Regions from separate parts of the Kitasatospora sp. SC0581 genome, predicted to be linked through region 2. Evidence: riboswitches for the same ligand, from Rfam matches in the RefSeq annotation. Region 2 holds a riboswitch; the other holds the start of a gene.

Region 1 (5,688 bases), on a different contig from region 2:
CGACCCTGCCACGGCCTCACGGTCGCCGACGCCATGGACCCCTGCGACTACCAGATAGCCGACGACAGCACCGTCGACCAGGCCGACGACGTCCTCCGCGGCGCCCACCTCGACTACCTGCTCGTCCGCGGCCACGACGGCCGCTGCGAGGGGCTGGTCACCCGCACCGGACTCCATCCGTTCCTCACCCGCTCCTGGTACGCCGAGCGGACCGCGATCAGCTCGACCACCCACCAGCGCGGCCCGTTCGCCTGGCCGACCATGGGCCTGGCCCTGGCCGCGATCGCCATGCGGATCAAGCACCTCGCGGTCTGGCCCGTCGTCGACGAGGACGGCTACATCCTCGGCGCGCTGACCGCGGACCGCGCCGCCGGCCTGCTCGCCCCCGACCTGGTCGTCACCGTGCCCGCGTGACCCCGCCCCGCCGGCTCATGACGGGCCCGGGCCCGGGGCGAGCAGCCGGCGCAGTGCCGTGGGTGTGTGTCCCACGTGCTCGCGGACGACGCGGGTCAGGTGCGCCTGGTCGGCGAAGCCGAGCTGGGCCGCCAGGGCGGCGAGGCCGGGTTCGCCCTCGACGATCCGGTCCATGGCCCGGGTGACGCGTACGCGGTTGCGGTAGCGGGTCAGCGAGACGCCCGTCTCCCTGGAGAACACCCGGCTCAGCCGGTAGGGCGACACCTCCAGCAGCGCGGCCAGCGCGCAGAGCCCACCGGCCTCCGGGGCCTCCTCGATGATCGCCTCGCGCGCCGCCGCGGCCAGCGCCCGGTCGGCCGGCCGGCCTGCCCGCCGGGCGCGGGCGGTCGGCTCACCGGCCGCGGCCGCGACGAGGCGGAGCAGTTCCTCCGCCAGCGCGTAGTCGATGTCGCCGGTGCCCGCGGCGGCGACCAGACGGCGGTGGGCGAGGTCGACGCGCGCGTCGACGTACACCGTCGTCGCGGCGGGCGGGCGCCCGAGGAGGGAGGGCTCGAACCTGACCGACGTGCAGACGTCGCCGCCGGCCGGGTGCGCGAAGCGCTCCTGCTCGCCGGGCGCGCCCAGGTAGGCCGTGGTCGCGTCCAGATCGGTGTCGGTGCCGTCGGCCGACCGCCGGAACCTGCCGCGTCGCACCAGCACCAGGCGGTGGTCGTCGCGGCTCTCCGGCTGCGACCACTGGGTGTGGTCGGAGCGGCACCCCACCACGGTCACGGTGAACTCCGGCCGGGCGGCGAGGGTCGATGCGGACAGCATGCCGCGGACGGTACCCGCCGGGTACGACAGGACGGCCCGCAAGGATCTTCAAGACCTCCGGTGCCGTCACCCCGGATGCTGGGGCCCACGTGACGACAGGAAGGGAGCCGTCCATGGCCGTCCACGCGGAGCTCACCGCGATCACCATCGACTGCGCCGACCCCCGGGCCCTCGCCGGGTTCTACCGCCAGGTCACCGGCTGGGACCTCGGGCAGGCCGACGACGACTTCGTCCAACTCGGCGCGGGGCCGGTCCGGTTGGCCTTCCAGCGGGTCGCCGGCTACCGGGGGCCCGGCTGGCCCGACGCCGCGAAGCACGCCCACCTCGACTTCGCGGTCGCCGATCCCGAGGCCGCGGTGCAGGAGCTGCTCGCGGCGGGGGCGACCAGGCCGGAGTTCCAGCCCGGCGAAGGCGATTGGACCGTTCTCGCCGACCCCGAGGGCCACCTGTTCTGCATCGCTTCGGCCTGACGAGGAGTCGACCACCCATGGCCTCGATCCACAAGGAACTCGTCATCGACGCCCGCCCCGAAGCGGTGTGGTCGGTGCTCAGCGACTACGGCGCGGTGCACGAGCGGCTGGCGCCCGGGTTCGTCACCGACACCGTGCTGAGCTCGGACACGCGCACCGTCACCTTCGCCGACGGCACGATCGTGCTCGAACGGCTCGTCGACCTCGACCACGAGGCGATGCGGGTCGCCTACACGGTCGTCGGCGGCAGCCTCCACCCGTCCCACCACCACGCGTCCATGCAGGCCCTTCCGGAGGCCGGCGGCCGGACGAGGTTCGTGTGGCACACCGACGTCCTGCCCGAGGCCCTGGCCGCACCGATCGCCGAGTCCGTCGAGCACGGTTCGGCGGTGATCCGCCGCACGCTGGAGGCCGCCGCACCGGTCGCCAGCCCCGACGCCGGGAGGTAGCGGAGGACCGCGAAAGCGCCGCCCCGAGCTGATCGGGGCGGCGCTCCGGCGTCCCGGGTCAGTCCACCAGCGGGAGGTAGACCTTGTTGCCCTGGGCCGCGAACTCGGCGGACTTCTCGGCCATGCCGGCCAGCGCCTCGGCGTCGAACTCACTGGAGACGGCGGTGGATCCGTCGCCGTGCTCGTCGCGGATCTTCTGGGAGATCTTCATCGAGCAGAACTTCGGGCCGCACATCGAGCAGAAGTGCGCGGTCTTGGCGGGCTCGGCGGGGAGGGTCTCGTCGTGGAAGTCGCGGGCGGTCTCCGGGTCGAGGGCCAGGTTGAACTGGTCCTCCCAGCGGAACTCGAAGCGGGCGTCGGAGAGGGCGTCGTCCCAGGCCTGGGCGCCGGGGTGGCCCTTGGCCAGGTCGGCGGCGTGGGCGGCGATCTTGTAGGTGATCACGCCGGTCTTGACGTCGTCCCGGTTGGGCAGGCCCAGGTGCTCCTTGGGGGTCACGTAGCAGAGCATCGCGGTGCCCCACCAGGCGATCATCGCGGCGCCGATGCCCGAGGTGATGTGGTCGTAGCCGGGGGCGACGTCCGTGGTCAGCGGGCCGAGGGTGTAGAACGGCGCCTCGTCGCAGATCTCCTTCTGGAGATCCATGTTCTCCCGGATCTTGTTCATCGGGACGTGGCCCGGGCCCTCGATCATCACCTGGACGTCCCGCTCGCGGGCGATCCGGCCGAGCTCGCCGAGGGTCTTCAGCTCGGCGAACTGCGCCTCGTCGTTGGCGTCCGCGATCGAGCCCGGACGCAGGCCGTCACCGAGCGAGAAGGTGACGTCGTAGGAGGCGAGGATGGAGCAGAGCTCCTCGAAGTTGGTGTAGAGGAAGTTCTCCTGGTGGTGGGCCAGGCACCAGGCCGCCATGATCGAGCCGCCGCGCGAGACGATGCCGGTCTTGCGGCGCGCGGTGAGCGGGACGTAGCGCAGCAGCACGCCGGCGTGGACGGTCATGTAGTCGACGCCCTGCTCGCACTGCTCGACGATGGTGTCCCGGTACACCTCCCAACTCAGCTCCTCGGCGCGGCCGTCCACCTTCTCCAGGGCCTGGTACAGCGGCACGGTGCCGATCGGCACGGGGGAGTTGCGCAGGATCCACTCGCGGGTGGTGTGGATGTTGCGGCCGGTGGAGAGGTCCATGACGGTGTCGGCGCCCCAGCGGGTGGCCCAGGTCATCTTCTCCACCTCCTCCTCGATCGAGGAGGTGACGGCCGAGTTGCCGATGTTGGCGTTGATCTTCACCAGGAAGTTGGTGCCGATGACGGCCGGCTCCACCTCGGGGTGGTTCACGTTGACCGGGATGACGGCCCGGCCGCGGGCCACCTCGGCCCGCACGAACTCGGGCGCCAGGCCCTCGCGCAGCGCCACGAACTCCATCTCCGGCGTCACCACGCCCCGCTTGGCGTAGGCGAGTTGGGTGACGGCGGCACCATCGCGGCCGCGCAGCGGACGGCGCGGGCGGCCGGGGAAGACGGCGTCCAGGTTGCGCAGGTTCCCGCCGCGCGGCGAGGTGTGCTTGATCCCGTCGTCCTCGGGGCGCGACTCGCGGCCGTCGTACTCCTCGACGTCGCCGCGCTGGCGGATCCAGGGGTCCCGCAGCGCGGGCAGGCCGCGCCGCACGTCGGGCTCGTACGACGGGTCGGTGTACGGGCCGGAGGTGTCGTACAGCGGGACGGTCCCGCCGTTGGTGAGCCGCACCTCGCGGTACGGGACGCGCAGGTCGGGGCGCGATCCCTCGCGGTAGGCCTTGTGCCAGGCCGGGGTCGGGTAGCCGGTGCGCTCGCTGCTGGGGGCGCTCCGGACAGACTGCGGCTGTGCTTCGAACGTGGTCATCTGACCTCTACTCCCTACGCCGGCATTACCCGGTCAGGTTCCTGCGGTCGACGCAGCCGTCGGTCCGTCCGTCGACGTCCCGGTCAGCGTCCTCTCAGCCCGGTGCTCCGAGCTCCCGCGTCGCAGGCGGTGTTGCCTGCACACGACGCCCAACACCGTAGCGAGCGGATCGCCGCAGGTCCAGAGCGCCTCACGGGCCGGCGGCGGGTCCTCGTCGACGGCACCCCGGTGGCCGAAAGTGTCCGAACGCACCCTCATAATGCTCACGAATGCTCCGCAGGCACTCCACCGGGTCGCGCACGGCCCCTCCGTGCGGGCGACCGGCCCGGGGTGTCGCGGCTCTGACGATTCTTGGGGGAAGTACTCCGTGCGCATCCGTCACGCGGCCGGCCTGAGCGCCGCCGTGGTCTCCGCCGTGGTGGGCCTGCCACTGCCCGCGGTGGCGGCCGAACCGGCCGCAGTCCTGTACGTCGAAGGCTCCAACTCCGCCTGCTCGAACAGCGGTCCGGGCACCCGGGCGGTTCCGTTCTGCACCGTCCAGGCCGCCGCCGACCAGGTGCTGCCGGGCCAGACCGTGGAGGTCGCGTCGGGCACCTACGCCGAGGACCTGACCGTCCGGCGCTCCGGCGAGCCCGGCAGGCCGATCACCTTCCGCGGCGCCGGCCGCCTCGCCCTGAAGAAGACCCTTCCGGTCATCGCCGGTCCGCAGAAGCAGGCGGTGAGGATTTCCGGCCAGCACGACGTCGTCTTCTCCGGCTTCGACGTGACCCACTTCGAACTCGACGGGGTCAGCCGGGTCGAGCTCTCCGGAAACTTGATCGAGCAGCCGAACGGCGACGTCCTCCGGCCGGCCGTCAACGTCACCGGCGCCAGCGACCACGTCCGGGTGGAGCGCTCGATCGTCAGTCTGGCCAGCGGCGGCGTGAAGGTCGGGCCGGGCATCTCCGGGACAGTGATCGCCGGCAACGACTTCAACTCCACGTTCGGGTCGGCCGTGTCGCTGACCGACGCGCCGAACACCGTCATCACCCACAACACGGTGCGGTTCCAGTGGTCGGTGTCGACCGCCTTCGACCTGGCCGGCGCGTCCCACCACGCGACGATCACGAACAACCTCGCCGACATGTCCGTCGTCCGGGTGTCGGCCGGCTCGACCGAGGGCACCGTCCTCGACTACAACACCATCCAGCCCCCCGGGCTCGGCCACATCCCCACCTACGAGTGGGGTGGCACCAAGTACCAGTGGGCCGAGAACCTGAAGGCCGCGACCGGCCAGGGCGGCCACGACCTCAACGTCAGCGTGCAGTTCGACCCCGACCTGTGGGGGTACTCGATGCCGGTGGCCGCCCTCGGCTGGCTGCCCAACGGCGTGATCGACTCCGCCGGCCCCGAGGTGCCCGGCGTCTCGGCCGTCGACCTGCTCGGCCACGGCGCGACGGACCACCCGGACGTCCCCAACACCGGCCCGAACGGCGGTTTCCGCGACCGCGGCGCGTACGAGGTCGTCGGCTCCTTCAAGACCGACCTCAAGGTGACCCCGGAGACCGGCTCCGACCCGCTGGCCGTCACGGTCGACGCCAACCCCGTCGTCCCGTCGCGGATCACCGACTACTCCTACGACTTCGGCGACGGCACCACCGCGTCGGGGCCGAACCGCCCCACCGTGCGT
Region 2 (5,688 bases):
CGCGCAGCACCGTCGTCGGGGACCTGCACTGCGTGACCAAGTTCTCGGTGCTCGGCAACGAGTGGACGGGCGTGTCGGCCGCCGCCGTGCTCGACCTGGTGCCCCCGGCGCCGGGCGTCACCCACGTCATGGTCTGGGCCGAGTACGGCTACAGCGCCAACCTGCGCCTGGCCGACTTCGCCGACCCGCGCACGCTGCTCGCCACCCACCGCAACGGCGAGGCGCTCACCGCCGAACACGGCTTCCCGGTCCGGCTGGTGGTGCCGCGGCTGTACGCCTGGAAGGGCCCCAAGTGGGTGCGCGCGGTCGAGTACATGCGGGCCGACCGGCGCGGCTTCTGGGAGGAGCGCGGCTACCACAACCTCGCCGACCCCTGGGGCGAGCAGCGCTACTCCTACCAGGAGGAGCCCGGCGACGGGCCGCTGCGCTGAGCCCGCCCGGGGCCTAGAACAGCGAGAACTTGACGGTCACCACGCTGCGCTGCGGGCGCCGCTCGCCCGCCGCCGGGCTCTGGCCGGAGGAGGTGACCGCGCCGAACACGTCCCAGCCGCTGGTCTGCATGGTGAAGCCCGCGGCCTGGAGCGCCTTCTGCGCCTCGTCCTTGCCCATCCCGGTGACGTTCGGGACCGGCACCATGCCCTTGCTGACCACCAGCGACACCGCGCTGTTCTCCTGCAGCAGCTGCCCGGCCGCCGGCGAGCTGCTGATCACCGAGCCCTCGGGCACCGTGTCGTCGTAGGTCTCGGTCACGCCGCCCCTGGTCAGCTGGGCGCCGGTCAGGGCCGCGGCGGCGTCGGCGGCGCTCTTCCCGGTGAGGTCCGGCACCGCGATCCGCTTGGGGCCCTTGGAGAGGGTGACGGTGACGCTGTCGCTCTTGCGGGTGCGCGCGCCCACCCCGGGGTCGGTGGCGATCACCTGCCCGGACGGGACGGACTCGCTGAACACCTCGACGAACCTGCCGTGCAGGCCCTCCTTGTCCAGGACCCGCTGCGCCTCCGCCCGGTCCTTGCCGAGCACACCCGGCACCGAGCCGTACAGCCCCTCGGAGATCCCGTAGGTGACGCCGCCGATCGCCAGCACCAGCGCGGCCAGCGCGGCCGTCCAGACCAGCGTCCGGCGGGGGAGGCGGCGCAGCGGGCCCGGCCGGGGCCGGTGCCGGTGCACCGGGGTCGGCTCGTCGTACGGGCGCGGCTCGGCGAGCAGCTCGTCCATCAGCTCCGGCGGCATGTCCAGCACGCTGGTGCGCTCCGTCGGCGGGGCCTCGGCGGGCCGCGGCAGCGGCTGGATCACCGAGGTCGGCTCGCTGGTCGGGTAGCGCGGGCTGGGGCGGGTGGAGGCCGGCGGCTCGGCGTCCAGCGCGGCCGGGGCGAGGGTGCGGCGCACCCGCTGGAGGGCGGCGAGCAGCTCGACCGCGTCGTACGGGCGGGCGCCGGCGGACCGGGCGCAGGCGGCGGCCACTATCGCGTCCAGCTCGGGGCCGACGGCGGGGGCGACCAGCGAGGGGGCCGGGACGTCCTCGTGCAGGTGCTTGTACATCACCTGGACGGGGTTGTCGCCGGTGTGCGGGCGGCGGCCGGTGAGCATCTCGTACAGCAGGATGCCGGACGCGTAGACGTCCACCCGCTGGTCGGTGGGGGCGTCCGGGAGGATCTGCTCGGGGGCCAGGTAGGAGACGGTGCCCATGACGGTGCCGCCGGTCGCGGTGGTGGTCGAGGTGGGCGCGCCGTCGGCGCTGCCGAGCACCCGGACCAGGCCGAAGTCGGCGACCTTGACCAGGCCGCCCTCGGTGATCAGCACGTTCTCGGGCTTGACGTCGCGGTGGACCAGCCCGGCCCGGTGGGCGGCGCCGAGCGCGGCGAGCACCGGCTCCAGCACGTCCAGCGCGGCCCGGACGGACAGCGCGCCGCGGTCGCGCAGCAGGTCGCGCAGGGTGCGGCCGGGCACGTACTCCATGGCGAGGAAGACGTGGCCGCCGTCCGCGCCCTGGTCGAAGACGTTGACCACGTTGGGGTGGGTGAGCCTGGCGACCGCCTTGGCCTCGCGGATGAAGCGGGCGGTGAAGCCCTCGTCACCGGCCAGCGAGGGGTGCATCACCTTGAGCGCGACCACCCGGTCCAGCCGGGTGTCGGTGCCCCGGTAGACGGTGGACATCCCGCCGGTCGCGATCCGCTGCTCGACCCGGTACCGGTTGTCGAGCAGGGCGCCGATCAGGGGGTCGTGCAGTGCCATGTCCACTCGGAGAGTCTAGGGTGCGGGACCGCCCGGTCCCGGCGGACACCGCCTCCGGGACCGGCTTGTGACATGCGCGACGGTTCAGAAAGCCGGGTGCTCGCGGGTGTCCAGGTCGGCCCGGCCGGCCATCGCGGAGGAGGCCTCGGCGTGGAAGCGGCGCGGGATCCGGCCGGCCCGGTGGGCGAGCCGGCCCGCCTCGGCGGCGTGCCGCATCGCCTCGGCCATCAGCACCGGGTCCTGAGCCCTGGTCACCGCGGAGGCGAGCATCACCGCGGCGCAGCCCAGCTCCATCGCCAGCGCCACGTCGGAGGCGGTGCCGGCGCCCGCGTCCAGGATCACCGGGACGCCCGCGCCCTCCACGATCAGCTGGAAGTTGTGCGGGTTGCGGATGCCCAGGCCCGAACCGATCGGCGAGCCCAGCGGCATGATGGCCGCACAGCCGACGTCCTCCAGCTTGCGGGCCAGCACCGGGTCGTCGTTGGTGTACGGCAGGACGGTGAAGCCGTCGTCGACCAGCGTCTCGGCGGCGTCCAGCAGCTCGATCGGGTCGGGCAGCAGGGTGCGCTCGTCGGCGATCACCTCCAGCTTGACCCAGTCGGTGCCGAGCGCCTCGCGGGCCAGCCGGGCGGTCAGCACGGCCTCGCCGGCGGTGAAGCAGCCGGCCGTGTTGGGCAGCACCCGGATGCCGTTGCGGGTCAGCACGTCCAGGACGGAGCCCTGGGTGGTGGCGTCGACCCGGCGCATCGCGACGGTGGTCAGCTCGGTGCCGGAGGCGAGCAGCGCGCGCTCCAGGACCTCCAGGCTGGGGGCGCCGCCGGTGCCCATGATCAGCCGGGAGGAGAAGGCCGTCCCGGCGATGGTCAGCAGATCGTCGGCCATGGTTCAGCCTCCCTGGACGGCGGTGAGGATCTCGATCCGGTCGCCGCTGCCCAGTGCCGTCCCGGGCCACGAACCGCGCGGCACCACGGCCTCGTTGAGCGCGGCGGCGACACCGGTGTTGGCGGCGCTGACGGAGGCCACCAGCTCGGCGAGGGTGGTCGTGGCGGGCACCCGGCGGGGCTCGCCGTTGACGGTCAGGGCGATCTCGGCCGGGGCGACCGGGTTCGGGGCGTCCTCGTGCACGGCGTTCTCGTCTGGGGCGTGCTCGTTCGGGGCGTTCTCGGTCAGGGCGATCTCGGTCATGCGGAGGCCTTCGCGACGGGGGATTCGGAGGAGAACCGGGCGGGGGTGAACGGCCTTGCGAGCTCGGGGACTTCACCGGTGACCAGGTACTCGGAGACCAGGTCGGCGGTCACCGGGGTGAGCAGCACGCCGTTGCGGTAGTGGCCGGTGGAGGCGACCAGCCCGGGCAGCGGGGCCGGGCCCAGCAGCGGGGCGTTGTCCGGCGAGCCGGGGCGCAGCCCGGCCGAGGTCTCGCGCAGCGGGAGTTCGGTGATCCCCGGGACCAACTCGTGGGCGTCCCGCAGGAGTTCGTACACCCCGCCGGCGGTGACGGTGGTGTCGTAGCCCTGCTCCTCGGTGGTCGCGCCGACGACCAGTTCGCCGTTCTCCCGGGGGACCAGGTACATGTGCCGGCCGCGGACCACGGCGCGGACGTTGCGGGAGAGGAACGGCCGGTAGGCCTCCGGCACGTGCAGCCGCAGCACCTGCCCCTTCACCGGGCGGATCGCGGGCAGCACCCCCTCGGGCAGACCGGGCAGCCGGTGGCTGTGCGGGCCGGCGGCGAGCACGACCTGGTCGGCGGTCACCGTCTCGTCGGTGCTCAGCCGGGCGCCGGTCGCGCGGCCGTCCTCGACCAGCAGCTCGACGGCCTCGGCGCGGTGCAGCAGGACGCCCGCGCGCCCGCAGGCGGCGACCAGGGCGGTGAGCAGGCGCCGGGGGTCCACCTGGTGGTCGTCCGCGGCGTGCAGGGCGCCGCGGACGGCGGGGGCCAGCATCGGCTCCAGCCTGCGGGCCTCCCGGCCGGTCAGCCAGGTCGAGTCCAGGCCCAGCCGCTGGTGGAAGGCGTACAGCTCGCGCAGTTCCTCGCGGTCGTCGGAGTCCAGCGCGACGGCGATCGTGCCGCAGCGGCGGTAGCCGGTGTCCAGGCCGCCGCTCGCCTCGGAGAGCTCGGCGGCGAAGGTCTCGTACCGCTCGTTCGAGGCCATCCCGAGGCGCAGCAGCGGCTCCTCGCCGTACTGCAGCTCGGTGACCGGGGCGAGCATCCCGGCCGCGACCCCGGCGGCCCCGCCGCCGTGGGCGGGGTCGACCACGATCACGTTCCGCGCCCCGCGCCGCGCGGTGCGCCAAGCGACGGCGAGGCCGATGACGCCCCCGCCGATCACCAGCACGTCGGCATGGGTGCCTGATGGCAAGCGTGACAAGGCTGCTCTTCTCCCTTCGCCGGTATGACCCGGATCAGGTTCGGACGGTCGCAGGCCGTGTCAGCCCGCCTCTCAGCCCGGTCCGCCGGGCTCCCGTGTGGTCCTCCCACCTTAACGCCGGGGGTCGGCCCGGCCGAAGGCCCGTACGCGGGGCGGACGGCCCGGAGGCCGCCGCGTCGCGCTGAGTACAGTGGCGGGCGTGGCAGAGCTGAGCGGAACGGATCGGGTGGTCGTCGTCGGAGCCGGGCTGGCCGGGGCGCAGTGCGCCCTCAAGCTGCGGCAGGGCGGCCGGCAGGGGCGGATCACGCTGGTCGGCGAGGAGCCGCACGCGCCGTACGACCGGCCGCCGCTCTCCAAGGACGTGCTGCTCGGCAAGGCCGACTCCACCGCCCTGGACATCGACTACGGGCAGCTCGGCATCGAGCTGCTCACCGGCCGCCGCGCCACCGGCCTCACCCCCGGCGTGCTGCACACCGACGGCGGCGACCTCCCGTACGGCTCGCTGGTGATCGCCACCGGCGCCGTGCCGCGCGCCCTGCCCGGCGCCGAGCGGGCGCACCTGCTGCACACCCTGGACGACGCCCTGGCGCTGCGCGCGCTGCTGCGCCCCGGGCTGCGGCTGGTGCTGGTCGGCGCGGGCTGGATCGGCGCCGAGGTGTCCACCGCGGCCCGCGCGGCGGGCTGCGAGGTGACGGTGGTCGAGGCCGGCCCGGCGCCGCTGCCCGGCGCGCTGCCGACGGAGCTCGGCTCGGCGATGGCCGCCTGGTACGCCGAGGCCGGGGTCGAGCTGCGCTGCGGGGTCGGGGTGGCCGCCGTCGAGCCCGGCGCGGTGCTGCTGGCGGACGGCTCGCACCTGCCCGCCGACGAGGTGGTGGTCGGCATCGGGGCCCGCCCCGCGACCGGCTGGCTGGCCGGCTCCGGGGTCGAGCTGGACGCGACCGGCGCCGTCGTCGTGGACGGGCGGCTGCGCACCTCGGTGCCCGGCGTCTTCGCGGCCGGCGACTGCGTCAGCTACCCCTCGGCCCGGGCCGGCGCCCGGCTGGCCGTCCAGCACTGGGACCACGCGCTGCGGTCCGGCGAGGCGGTGGCCGCC

The links. Region 2 has a riboswitch for thiamine pyrophosphate ahead of thiO (glycine oxidase ThiO). Riboswitches for the same ligand answer to the same signal wherever they lie in the genome.
Region 1: another riboswitch for thiamine pyrophosphate. It lies ahead of thiC (phosphomethylpyrimidine synthase ThiC); the one in region 2 lies ahead of thiO (glycine oxidase ThiO).

What each region holds. Positions count from the first base shown of each region.
Region 1 covers NZ_JBLRWA010000035.1:48,347-54,034, forward strand. The annotation lists gene ACLWS4_RS32980 (CBS domain-containing protein) at 1-414, shown strand, start outside; gene ACLWS4_RS32985 (helix-turn-helix domain-containing protein) at 430-1,227, opposite strand; gene ACLWS4_RS32990 (VOC family protein) at 1,341-1,697, shown strand; gene ACLWS4_RS32995 (SRPBCC family protein) at 1,715-2,146, shown strand; gene thiC (phosphomethylpyrimidine synthase ThiC) at 2,205-4,019, opposite strand; TPP riboswitch at 4,014-4,148, opposite strand; gene ACLWS4_RS33005 (PKD domain-containing protein) at 4,387-5,688, shown strand, end outside.
Region 2 covers NZ_JBLRWA010000002.1:393,737-399,424, forward strand. The annotation lists gene ACLWS4_RS04895 (molybdopterin-dependent oxidoreductase) at 1-431, shown strand, start outside; gene pknB (Stk1 family PASTA domain-containing Ser/Thr kinase) at 445-2,229, opposite strand; gene ACLWS4_RS04905 (thiazole synthase) at 2,314-3,111, opposite strand; gene thiS (sulfur carrier protein ThiS) at 3,115-3,414, opposite strand; gene thiO (glycine oxidase ThiO) at 3,411-4,586, opposite strand; TPP riboswitch at 4,590-4,702, opposite strand; gene ACLWS4_RS04920 (NAD(P)/FAD-dependent oxidoreductase) at 4,786-5,688, shown strand, end outside.